DNA from 2 places in the Paenibacillus sp. FSL L8-0470 genome. Region 2 is predicted to be linked to the other one. Evidence: riboswitches for the same ligand, from Rfam matches in the RefSeq annotation. Region 2 holds a riboswitch; the other holds the start of a gene.

Region 1 (6,215 bases), 3.5 Mb from region 2:
CATCATGTTGGAACTCTCCGGTATAGGTCAGGGAAGGAGTGGCCTGTAAAGCGTTGTTTTGAGCAGGGGGTGCGGGTGCGGCGGATTTTTTATTCTGCACAGCGATGCTGGTCTGATCCGCCTCCCCAGTATCTTCGGAACTTGGAACCCCCCCGCCTTTTTTGCCTTCAGCCCGCATTCCCCGGGTGCTCGCCTTGCCCTCTTTCATTCGGAGCCAGATCATTAGGCGGGTTAAGACAACCGGAACGATGAAGATGACAAAACCTTGAAACAGCACCTTCCAGCCGGGCACAAGATCCCATAGCATCTTCCACATTCCATGCGCCCCCCTTTTTATTCGTAACCCTATTTTGACCGAAGCTGGAACATTCATACATCAAAAAAAACAGCTGCATGCTCCTCTTGGGGAACGTGCAGCTGTTATGATGTGCGAAAACGATTCAAAGGTAGGAGTTACAGCAGACCCGCTGCCCACATTCCGCCTTGGCGGATCATTTGGCGGAACGGCTCTACCGAGAAGGAAGGCAGATGATGCCCCGGCATCAGATAAACTACACGGCCAAGTCCGAACGCATGGCACCAGGCTGCCTGACGCATGGCCCCTTCATGAAGGTACTCTGCCAGCACAGTCGTCTCAAAATAAGGATGCATTTCAAAGTAGTACGGCTCGTCCTCAATGACGAACTCGCTAATCCCCTGCATAATGGGATGCCCGTGTGCCGGTATTTTCATATGCAGGGAGGTGTATTCCGGATGGTGGGTGAAATGCGCGCCTAGCATAGCGCCCAGCTCCTGATTCCGCTGCAGGGAGATTCCGTTATGTACAACGAGCAGACCTCCGCCCCCCGCTACATAAGACAGCAAAGCGGCACTTTGCTCCGGGGCTATTTTCTGTTCGGAAAATTCGGTATAGGCGATAACCAGCTTCAAGCCCTCAAGGTTGTCTTTGCTCAGGAGACTGTAATCTTCGGAAGCCTCCACCTGCAGATCAGGTGACAGAATGCGCTTAATCTCGTGATCCACACCGGTAAAAGGATGGTATTTCACCTCACTGTAGCTGCCAAGTGCTAGTGCTTTCCATTCAGACATGTTCTTCCCGCCTCTCTTCCTGCTTCTCTTAGTGTATAGTTACCAGGGCCAGGCATTTCCGTCCAGGTCGAGATAAGCCGGCTCCTCACCCAAATACTTCTTGTGCCCCTGCACGATATTCATAATCTTACGCGCCGACTCTTCAGGAGGAATAGGTGCCTCCAGAGCCTTCTCACCATTCATATAGGATTGCAGCCAGCCGGGGTGAAAGACCATAACCTGCCCGCCCATCACCTTCAAATGGTTGTGCAGCAGGGAGGACTGCATATTAAGCGCTGCTTTGGACATACAGTATCCGTACATATTAATCCGTTTGTTCCGGCCAATGCTTCCGGCTTCTGAGGAGATATTAACAATCAATTTCTGCTTGCTCTGCATCAACAGGCCCATCAGTTCATTACTGACCCTCAAAGAACCAAGCGTGTTTACATTATAAATGTGAGCCATGGCTTCATCGTCCATATCAACAAGCATCGTGGCATCATCGGCTCTATGAATAATACCGGCATTATTGATAATCATATCAACATGAGCGGTACTGCCCGAAATACTACGTGCCGCTTGCTTGACACTCTCACGGTCGCCGATATCCAGCGGGATCAGAGTTAATCGGTCCGGGTACTGCTTTTTCAGTGCGTCCAGCGATTCCGACTCCTTCATATACTGACCGGCAAATACGGAATATTTGTTCTCTAGAAGCCAGCTTGCCAGAAAAAAACCTAAACCACGGTCAGCACCGGTAACAAAAGCAACCCTTTTCATGATTATGGACACACCCTTTACGATTCTTCAGGATACACGCGGCATCTCTCTCACATTAGCATGGCAGTCACGTTTTTTCAACGTCCTTCATGGGACTGTAATTCCGCTGAAAGGGGTGCTCTAACTTCCTTTTTGATTTAATTTTGAACTATGTTACAATCGTAGTTACAAGTACTTATAGGAAGGTGAGATACCGATGTCTATCCAACAACTTCATACTCTGGAAGAACTGCAGCAATATGTTGCGCAACCAGGTAAAAAACTGCTTTTCAAGCATAGCACTACCTGCCCGATCAGCGCCAAGGCCAACGAGGAATTCACAGCCTATGCGCAAGGCTCCGAGACTCCAGCTGCCATTGTCCATGTGATTGAAGACCGTCCGTTGTCCAATCAGATTGCCGAAGATTTCGGGATCAAACATGAATCTCCGCAGATCTTCCTCCTGGAAGACGGCGAAGTCCGCTGGAACACCTCCCATTGGAAAATCACCCGGGACGCCATCAAGGCAGCTGTGAGCCAATGAGCCAGCCGGTAATTGTCTATTCCACCACAGGGTGCAGCGACTGCAATCAAGTGAAGCAGTGGCTGACCGAGCAAGACGTTAGCTTCGAGGTGCGTGATGTTATGACAAGTACAGTGTATCAGGAAGAAGTCGAGAAGCTGGGCTTCATGGGTGTGCCTGTTACCGTGTACGAAGGCCGCGCAGTCAAGGGCTTCAATGTTTCCGAGCTTAAGGAGCTTATTGGAGCAACCGCTGAATAATTTATAGCATGAAGCATATGAATACTTATATTTTGAAAAAGGCATCCCCTTGGACCTCTGTCCAGGGGATGCCTTTTATTTGCCCTTTTATTTGGCCTTATCCTGGATTCGTTGAGACATCCGCCAGAAAAGAGACATTTCCGCTGTGGGAATAGATGACGGAATCCGCTCCAAGCCCTTTATAGACCAGTCTGGGATTCATCGAAGTCGTAATTACGTATATTGGCTTTGTCGTCCAGGTCCGGCACATCTGGATATACCGGCAGCATAAGGTCACACTGCTCTCGAACAGAAATACTCTGCCTACCGGAAAAGAGGGGCGGAACCATGTATTCTGATGATGTGTATCCACCACGAGATTGACCTCGATTCCCAGCTCCTCCAGACGCCGCTTCTCCGCCGCATTGTTGGCGATTCCTGCGATCTTATAGCCTCTAAACTTTAAGATTTTGATAAAATGCTCCCCCGCTTTAGTCGGAGCGTTAATGAGTACATATTCTTCCGAATTCGCCATATCTTCCTCTCCTCCGGCTTAGGACTTCCATTCATTTGCCATACGAACACAGCAAAAAACCACAAAGGAATTCCCTCTGTGGTCCAATTAACGGTCACATTGTGCTCATCCTCTCTAATACGCTTACGAGGTTAGCTGTCGGATTCGGGCAGTGAGAGTCGCCCTACCTGTATCCATGCGAGCATTCTCTCGCACTTTCACAGGATTCACCCCATAACCGGCTCCGACTCTCACATCGGCTGCCGATTGTTGGTTCCCCCGCTTTCCATAACGGAAATTAAGCGGACTGCGTATTCGATTGTGTAGTAAACAGAAGTAATCATACTCTGGCGATCACGACCTTGTAAACCGCCAAACCTGCCAAAATAATGCATTTAGTAAACCCAAACCAGATCAGGTAGCGCTTACTTAAGCCTCGATCTCATCATTCCTCTTATTTACTCGGCTTATCAGCGATTTGCGAAAAAGCATTCAGTATTGTGATTATATTCACCCGATGTTGAGCAAATTGCCTTTTATGCTCTGATCACCCTAAATCAAAAGCAGTCGTATGAACGAGATAAAAAGCCGAAAACCGTTGATAAACACCCTTTTAGCACATCCTACCGTTTCCTTTGCCAGAATTCCCTGAAATTCGGCTCAGAAGAATGTTTTTTCCTTTTTACAAAGCTCATGCGAAAAGAGTATGATTCGGTTTGAATCCAATGCACGAAATGCGATATAAACGCTGAATTCCCGCAATGCGGGAAACGGGGGAACCATCAGGCCCGCAGGGGCCTTACCTGGAAGATAAGAATCTTTCTTGGGGTGAATCCGAAGGAGACTGTGGTCTCATTAGGTAGGGCGACTCTCACCGTCCGAATCCGACAGCTAACCCCGTAAGCGACTAGAGAGAACCTTGATCCGCCACGTTTTTGCGCCAGGTGTATTTAAGCCTGTACCAAAACCGCAGCAGAGGTCCTCCTCTGCTGCGGTTTTTTGTGCTGAGGCTGCAGCTTATAAATGGGTAGGAGGGAAAACGAAATGAACCAGCGCAGGCTGTTACGTATAGAAGTGTTTGTATTCGATGCCCCCTGGCCATTCCATCAGGCCACGGAGTCATCCGGCAAATGCCGATATGGTGTGCTGAAGCTTACGTGCAAGGCTGGGTGCAGCTGGGGAGCGGGGATACTGTCTGCGGAAGGCGATCATTTTGACGTCATTAAATGGAGCAGCTTCCTGAGAAGTATACGCAATCACAGGCTGGAAGAAGCCATAGAAATTGTACAGCAGCTAGGTGCGCAGTGGGAGCCGGGTCAGCAAGAAATCGTGCAAACGGCCCTGCTGGATTTAAAAGCCAAGCTGCAAGGCAAGGTCGTCACGTCACATCTGCAAATGGTCCCCTATTCCCGTACAGCCGGGGCCGGCGGTACGCCCCCCTTCAGACGGATGTACTATAAACCTTCAAGTTCCCTGCTGCATAAAGGCAGCTGGCAGGAACCGGACATAGCCGAGCTAATGGACAGATCCATCGCTTATTTCTCCCTCTTATAATTTCTTATTCAGAAAGGAACGTGAAGACATGCCAGACCCATTATCCCCGGAATGGACAGCTGCCAGCGAGTTTGCGGAATATGTCCAAAAGAACACCGGAAATATTTATGCACTCACCAGTCTGCTGCTGGGAGAGGGTGCCGTTGCGGAAAAGACTGCGATGAAGACCTTCACTGAGCTTTACACCCGGTACCTTCATGATGATTTCATACCGCAGCCTTTCTCGCTGGTTGCCTACCGGGAGTGCATTCAGCAGTGCTCCCGGGCTGCGGAGGAGTGCAGCCTCTTTGTTTCCAATGGATTAGCCTGGGAGGATCAGATTGTCCAGGTGTTATGGTACGGCATGCTGCTGCCCCTGCCTGCAATCAGCACCATTCTTGAGCAAAGCGTGCCGGTGCTGAAAACCCGGCTGAGACATGTGCGCGAGCAAATGTGCCGGTTAGAAACATTGCGGCCTGAAGCAAATTTATTTGTTGTATAGCTGCTCACATAGATTAAAGAAGCACTGTGGGCCCCTCTCTTATCTCCGCTGATGTAATGGGCAACTTGTCGAAGCGCATGAAAAAGCCGCAGCATAATGCCGCGGCCTTTTCTATTTATACTCAGCTCTTGCCCTTGCCGCCTTTGGCGAATCTCCAGGCCGCTGTACAGCAGCCCAGCAAGCCCACTCCGAGCATTAACGTCTGCAGCACACCCAGCAGGGTAGAGCCCTCCGGCTTAAGCATGCTGCTGAGCAGAATCAGCAGCATTGAAGCTGCGAGTATCGCGGGGATTTGATTGTTTTTTTTCAAGATTACCACTCCTTATTCAATAACATACACCATAAGCCTTCACTGATCCAGTTTGGCTCTGAACTCCCCCGGGAGCCGCAAAAAAGCCGCGGTTTCCGAACCGCGGCTTCCTCAGTAAAACCTATGATCACTTCTTAGTGTGCGCGTTTAGAATGTCTGCCAAAAATGATTAATGACGCAATCATACCGGCAATGCCCATTCCTGTCATAAGCCCTTGAATGAAATCAAGCAGATTCGATCCATTGGACGGCATTAACCTGGCGACCAGTACGATTAACGAAGAAACTGCAAACAGCAACCCGAATGTTTGTTCATGCTTTTTATTCATCCTTGCCACTCCTCAAAAGGTATATATTGATGATTCCAATTAAATTTTGTAGGCCTTCATTGCTTTTCTGATCTCCTTGATGCTTGGGCGTTTGCCGTACATCAGCACTCCCGTGCGGTAGATCTTGGCGGCAAGCCAGCCGAACAGTAAGGTGGTTGCCAGTAAGATGAGAAGCGAGACCAGAATCTCCCAGGTCGCTACCTCGCCAACACCAATGCGCAGCAGCATGCTGAGCGGAGAAGTGAACGGAACAAAGCTTGCTACTTTAACCAGCAGGGTATCCGGGACAGAGATGCTGAACATTGGAAGATATAAATTGACGAAGCCCAGCATAAGAATCGGCATGATCGCCTGACCCAGGTCCTCGGTACGGCTGACAATGGAACCTACAGCTGCGTACATCATGGCGTACAGGAAGTATCCCAGAATATAGAA
Region 2 (6,215 bases):
CTCTTTGAGCAAAAACAAACGAAACAGTGCCGCGGCTCCCCAACAGAGCAAGCAGGAGAAACGCAGGGCAGAACAGGAAAAGCAGAAGCAAAAAACCAAAATACTGATCTTCAGCACTGTAGCAGCAGTTATCATTATCTTTGTCGCTCTTATCATGCTGATTCCAAAAGCGAACTCTGACTTTAATTACAGCGAGATGCACAGACTTGGAAAAGAGGATGCTCCAGTCAAAATTGTTGAATTCGGGGATTATAAATGTCCGGCGTGTTCAGACTTTACCGGTACCATCAAACCTCAGCTTGTTGAAAAATACGTAACTCCGGGCAAAGCGGCCTTTTACTTCGTAAATATGGCCTTTATCGGACCGGATTCCGAAACAGCTTCATTAGCAGCTTTGTCTGTCTATCATCAGAACAGTGAAGCTTTCTGGACCTATTCTGACGCAATCTATGCTAATCAGGGCGAGGAGAGCGAAGAGTGGGCGACCGCTGATTTCCTGGTAAGCCTGGCGCAGAAGGAGAACCTGCCGATAGATTTTGACCTCTTGCGTAAAGACATTGAGGAACGCACCTATGAAAGTGAACTACAGAGAGATATGAAGTTAGCCGATGACAGCAAAGTGACCTCTACTCCTACTGTATTTGTTAATGGAGTGAAAGTAGACAAGGCCTTTGATATCGAAGCTATCGACTCACAGGTGCAAATCGCCCTTGATTCGGCGGATGCCAAATGATGAAATTCTCTACCTTCTGCAGACGCCACTGCCTATATCTGGCCTGGTTTGTTTCGGTAATTGCTGTAGCAGGAAGCTTGTATCTTAGTGAAGTGCTGCATTATGAACCCTGCAGGCTGTGCTGGTTCCAGCGTATCTTTATGTATCCTCAGCTGATTCTGCTCGGAATTGCCACATACCGGGGAGATAAACGCATCATTCCTTATGTGCTGCCTTTATGTCTGATAGGCGGGAGTATCTCCCTGTACCATTACGCAGAGCAGAAAATTCCTGCACTCAGTAAAATCTTGCCATGCACAATTGGTGTACCCTGCAATGAGGATTATTTGAACTTTTTAGGGTTCATTACAGTACCTCTGCTTGCGTTGATTGCTTTTGCTCTAATCGCAATTTTGCTCTGGACCGGGCGCCAAGAAGAGCCAGCTGAATAAGAAAAGGCTAAGCAGAATTTAGAGCATAAATATTCCCTAAATTTTTGTCACAATTAACATCCAAAACACTCAAAAATCACGGAACGCTGGGATAATGAAAGAGAATGAAAGATCCACTTATCCCGGGTCTTGGATTTGAGCTTTTTGGATGTTTTTTCATTCTTTTTTCATTTTTTTCACCGCTTTACTGAAAAGCTATTGTAGACTATCATTAGTCCTTGTGAGAAGTTGAATATGCGCTGAATTTTCCGCAAGGAAAAACGGGGGAACCAAATTTGGCGGCAACGTCAATGGGGTGAATCGGAGGCAGGTCAATTTGACCGGAACCGTAGGGCTACCACAGCCCGAATCCGCCAGCTAACCTCGTAAGCAAGGGTGGGATAATGAGCATGCGTAAGCATGCGGATCATTTCCGTATGCTTATTTTTGTGCCTGCATTTATGAAACCTGCCAATGAAAACGGCGCGCGGTATTACCGTTTCAACTCAACAAAGAGAGGAACTGTTACTACAATGGTAAGCAAGGTAAAACGACTATTGATCGGGCGTCCGATGAAGTCGAACGAACTCGATCATGAAAAGTTATCCAAGGTGAAAGCACTGGCTGTTCTGTCTTCCGATGCACTCTCGTCTGTGGCCTACGGAACGGAGCAAATTCTCATTGTACTGGTGGCCGCGGGCTTCACCGCCATCTGGTATTCATTGCCGATTGCATTAGCCGTATTGGGCCTGCTGGCCATCCTTATTTTTTCCTATCGCCAGACTATCTTTGCCTATCCGCAAGGCGGCGGAGCGTATATCGTGGCAAAAAGCAATCTCGGCGTTCCTACCGGCCTATTGGCTGGCGGCTCTTTATTAGTAGATTACATTCTTACAGTTGCAGTTAGTGCTTCGGCGGGAACGGATGCGATCACATCGGCCTTTCCGAGTCTTCATAATCATACTGTCCTTATTGCAGTCTCCGTCATTCTGATCTTGACGATTATCAATCTCCGCGGGGTGACGGAGTCCGCTTCATTTATTGCCATTCCGGTGTATCTGTTCGTGGTCTCTATCTTTGTACTCATCATTGCCGGGGTGTACAAATATATTACAGGCGGGACTCATGCCGAAATCCCGGAGATCGGTTCCGCCGTTTCCAACGTCAGTCTGTTCCTATTGCTCAAAGCCTTCAGTTCCGGTTGTTCGGCACTCACCGGGGTAGAGGCGGTATCGAATGCCATTCCGAACTTCAAAGCTCCAGCGGAAAAAAACGCCGCCAAAACCTTGATGCTGATGGGAGGCATCCTCGGTTTGATGTTCACCGGCATTACGCTGCTGGCATACTGGTATGGGATTACTCCTAATGAGAAATCCACCGTCGTGTCGCAAATTGCCGAATCTACGTTTGGCCGGGGCGGTTTGTACTTTTTCATCCAAGGGATAACGGCCGTCATCTTGTTCCTGGCGGCGAATACAGCTTACTCGGCGTTTCCGCTGCTCGCGTTCATGTTTGCCAAAGATAAATATTTGCCTCATGCCTTCATGGTCCGGGGAGACCGCCTGGGCTTCTCTAATGGTATTATCTTTCTCGGAGTATTGTCGGCTGTGCTTGTAGCTGCTTTCCACGGAAATACAGAAGGGCTGATTCCGCTGTATGCAGTCGGCGTATTTATCCCTTTTACGCTGTCGCAGCTTGGCATGATGGTGCACTGGTTCAAAACGAAGCCGAAAGGCTGGCAGAATAAATTTGTAGTCAATACAATCGGTATGCTGACCACCCTGACGATTACGCTTATCTTTATCATCACTAAGTTTTCCAGCGTGTGGATGGCCTTCATCTTCCTGCCGGTTGTCATGTTCGTATTCCACCGCATTCATAGTCATTATATGAATATAGCCGATCAGCTTCGCATTTGTCCTGCTACGGATAAACCGCTGATTAAAGGAAGTACCGTTGTTGTTCCGGTTGCGGGTGTGACACGCGCTGTGCTGCATTCGATCAGTTATGCGAAGTCATTAACAGATAATGTGGTGGCAGTCTACGTTGGTTTTGATGAAGAGGAAATTCACAAGATGGAGCAAAAATGGGAGGAATGGAACCCGGGTGTACGCCTGATTGTACTTCGTTCCCGTTACCGCAGCATTATCCGCCCACTGGTGAAATTTATCGATACCGTAGAGTGGAAGACCGCTTCTACAGATCATATTACCGTATTGATTCCACAGTTCATTACCAAACATTGGTGGCAGGCGATCCTGCATAATCAGACCAGCTTGTTCATTCGCTCTTATCTAATGAATCAAAAAGATATAGTTGTATCAACAGTGCCCTATCATTTGCACAAATAGGCAGTTAAATATGGTTAGCAGAGGTTGTTTCCGTAGCTTGCGGAGGCAACCTTTTTTTATAGAACGAATAATTTTGTTGACAGGGATAATGAGAATCAATATCATTTAAAAAGTAAGGCGAAGGTCTCGGACACCTTTGACCACTAATGCATGTGCATACAGGAGGGGTATTTAATGTTTTCGATGAACAATAAGAGATCAGGCAGCATGAAGCTCGCATTGATCGGATGTATGGCTATGACTTTGTTCTTGTCCGCTTGCGGCAATGGCAATAATGAGAAAGCTGCAAATTCCGGAACGGAAGCTACCGCCGCACCTACGGCTACGGCTGAAGCAACGGCAGCGCCAACGGAAACAACGGCACCGGCTACAGAGAAAACGGTGACAGACGCCATGGGACATAAAGTCACAGTACCAGCGAATCCGCAGCGCGTCCTTGCTTCTTACATGGAAGACTACCTGGTAACACTGGGCGTTACCCCGGTAGCGCAGTGGTCCGTGACAAACGGAACCCAGGAATATCTGATTGCTGAGCTTAAAGATGTGCCAACCATCAGCTATGATCTTCCGCTGGAGGCTGTGACCAGCTTTGCACCGGATTTCCACATTGTGCAGTCTGAGTCGAGTGTGCAGAACGGTCTGTATGACCAGTTGAACAAAATCGCACCTACTTATGTCCTTGGTGACAAGATTAGCAAAGACTGGCGCAAATCGCTGCTCAAAATCGGTGAGCTCCTGAACAAGAGCACTGAGGCTGAACAAGCCATTGCAGACTACGATCTAAAAGCAGCAGATGCAAAAGCCAAAATCAGCAGCTCCATTGGTGATGATTCGGTCGCCATTCTGTGGCTGGTGTCGAAGAACTTCTTTATAGTAGATGAAACACGCAGCAGTGGTGCTGTATTGTACGGGGATCTGGGTTTGAAGCAACCCAACCTGGTTACTGATATCCCTGCGGCATCCAGAGCGACCTGGAATCCGATCACGCTGGAGAAATTGGCTGAACTGACCGCAGATCATATCTTCCTGGTGAACAGTGACAAGACCGAAGCCTCTGACATTCTTAACGGTGCAATCTGGAAGGGTATCCCTGCGGTTAAGGCTGGAAAAGTTCATGAACTTAGCGCGGACAGCAGCTGGTTGTACAGCGGAGCCATTGCCAACTCCAAAACCATTGATGATGTCTTGAGTTTTCTCGTGAAATAATCAGCCTTAACTGTGTGTAGAGAGAACTCTTCAGCGGTGGAGGGATGTGCAGGTTCTTGTATCTTGAGATACAATGACCTGCACCTTTTTTTAGGACATTGACTTAATCGTTCACAGTGAAAGTGCGAGCTGTGAAAGCTTGTACATAATTCAGATATTTGCGATAATGAGAATGATATTTGTTCTCATTAAAACATTGAACTCATCCTATTAAGGGGAAAACTTATGGTGTCATCCACACGTTCTATAGCTGACAATACAAATTCGTCAGGAGATCAACCGCTGAAGACAAGGCCGGTTGCTGCGGTAGTTATTTTGATTTTGGGCCTTGCCGCTGTCGTCTTTGGTCTGGCACTTTCCGTTTCAGTAGGTGCCGCGGATATTAGACTGGCGACGGTATGGGAGGCAGTCTTCCGGTTTAATCCGGAGCTGCAGCAGCATCAGATTATTCGGGAACTGCGGATTCCCCGTGCTTTGGCGGGAGCGCTGGTTGGTGCTTGTTTCGCCGTCGCAGGAGCAATCATGCAGGGCATGACCCGCAATCCGCTGGCAGATTCCGGCTTACTGGGTCTGAATGCCGGTGCTAGTGCAGGATTGGCGTTAGCTTTTGCTTTTGCGCCATCTGCTTCCTTTCTCTACATTATGCTGTACTGCTTCATCGGCGCTGCAGCGGCAGCCATTCTTGTGTTCGGGATTGGCTCACTCTCCCATAGCGGTTTAACCCCGCTGCGTCTGACTCTTGCCGGAGCCGCCGTAAGTGCTATGCTGCTGGCGGTAAGCCAGGGAATCGCGATTCTGTTTCATTTGTCCCAGGATATTGCCTTCTGGATGGCAGGCGGGATCGGCGGGACGAATTGGACACAGCTTCGTATTTTGTTTCCCTGGATTGCGGCAGCTCTGATAGGATCTCTGCTGATCTCCCGATCCATTACTCTCCTTAGTCTCGGACGCGATGTAGCGGCGGGACTTGGACAGCGGACCGGGCTAGTGCAAACAGCCGGGATTATTATTGTAGTGATTCTCGCCGGTTCCGCGGTTTCGACGGTTGGACCGATTGCTTTTGTGGGGCTGATCATCCCCCATATTACACGTTATCTGGTTGGTGTCGATTACCGCTGGATTATTCCCTGCTCTGCAGTACTCGGCAGTCTACTGATTGTATTTGCTGATATTGCAGCCAGAATGATTAACGCGCCTTATGAAACACCGCTAGGTGCTTTAATCGCAGTGATCGGCGTGCCGTTTTTTATTTACTTGGCTAGTAGACGGAAGGGGGAGCTGTCATGAGCAGAGCTCTGCACTCACCCACCGGGAAACAACGCCGTATCCGGGAAGCAGCCATATTGACCTCACTTGCGGTTCTTATCGTGGTCATCTTTGTTGTCAGTATGAACACCGGGTTGATGCGATTATCACCGCTGGATGTCTTACACACAGTCCTTGGAGAGGGAACGCAGCAGCAAAAGCTGATTCTCTTTGATTTTCGGCTGCCGCGCATAGTGATCTCGCTGCTTG

The links. A riboswitch is a leader RNA that binds a small molecule or an ion and turns the genes downstream of it on or off. The one in region 2 is predicted to bind cyclic di-AMP.
Region 1: it holds a riboswitch for cyclic di-AMP, as region 2 does, so the genes downstream of both, NST99_RS02605 (hypothetical protein) here and NST99_RS18405 (APC family permease) in region 2, are expected to answer to the same signal.

Annotation. Positions count from the first base shown of each region.
Region 1 covers NZ_JBBOZM010000001.1:562,045-568,259, reverse strand. The annotation lists gene NST99_RS02635 (spore germination protein) at 1-316, opposite strand, end outside; gene NST99_RS02630 (ThuA domain-containing protein) at 454-1,089, opposite strand; gene NST99_RS02625 (SDR family NAD(P)-dependent oxidoreductase) at 1,129-1,851, opposite strand; gene ytxJ (bacillithiol system redox-active protein YtxJ) at 2,048-2,374, shown strand; gene NST99_RS02615 (glutaredoxin family protein) at 2,371-2,613, shown strand; gene NST99_RS02610 (hypothetical protein) at 2,711-3,127, opposite strand; cyclic di-AMP (ydaO/yuaA leader) riboswitch at 3,233-3,421, opposite strand; cyclic di-AMP (ydaO/yuaA leader) riboswitch at 3,843-4,026, shown strand; gene NST99_RS02605 (hypothetical protein) at 4,151-4,660, shown strand; gene NST99_RS02600 (hypothetical protein) at 4,689-5,141, shown strand; gene NST99_RS02595 (hypothetical protein) at 5,263-5,451, opposite strand; gene NST99_RS02590 (hypothetical protein) at 5,586-5,780, opposite strand; gene NST99_RS02585 (ABC transporter permease) at 5,820-6,215, opposite strand, start outside.
Region 2 covers NZ_JBBOZM010000001.1:4,077,826-4,084,040, reverse strand. The annotation lists gene NST99_RS18415 (DsbA family protein) at 5-733, shown strand; gene NST99_RS18410 (disulfide oxidoreductase) at 733-1,164, shown strand; cyclic di-AMP (ydaO/yuaA leader) riboswitch at 1,392-1,551, shown strand; gene NST99_RS18405 (APC family permease) at 1,677-3,494, shown strand; gene NST99_RS18400 (iron-hydroxamate ABC transporter substrate-binding protein) at 3,669-4,700, shown strand; gene NST99_RS18395 (FecCD family ABC transporter permease) at 4,926-5,987, shown strand; gene NST99_RS18390 (FecCD family ABC transporter permease) at 5,984-6,215, shown strand, end outside.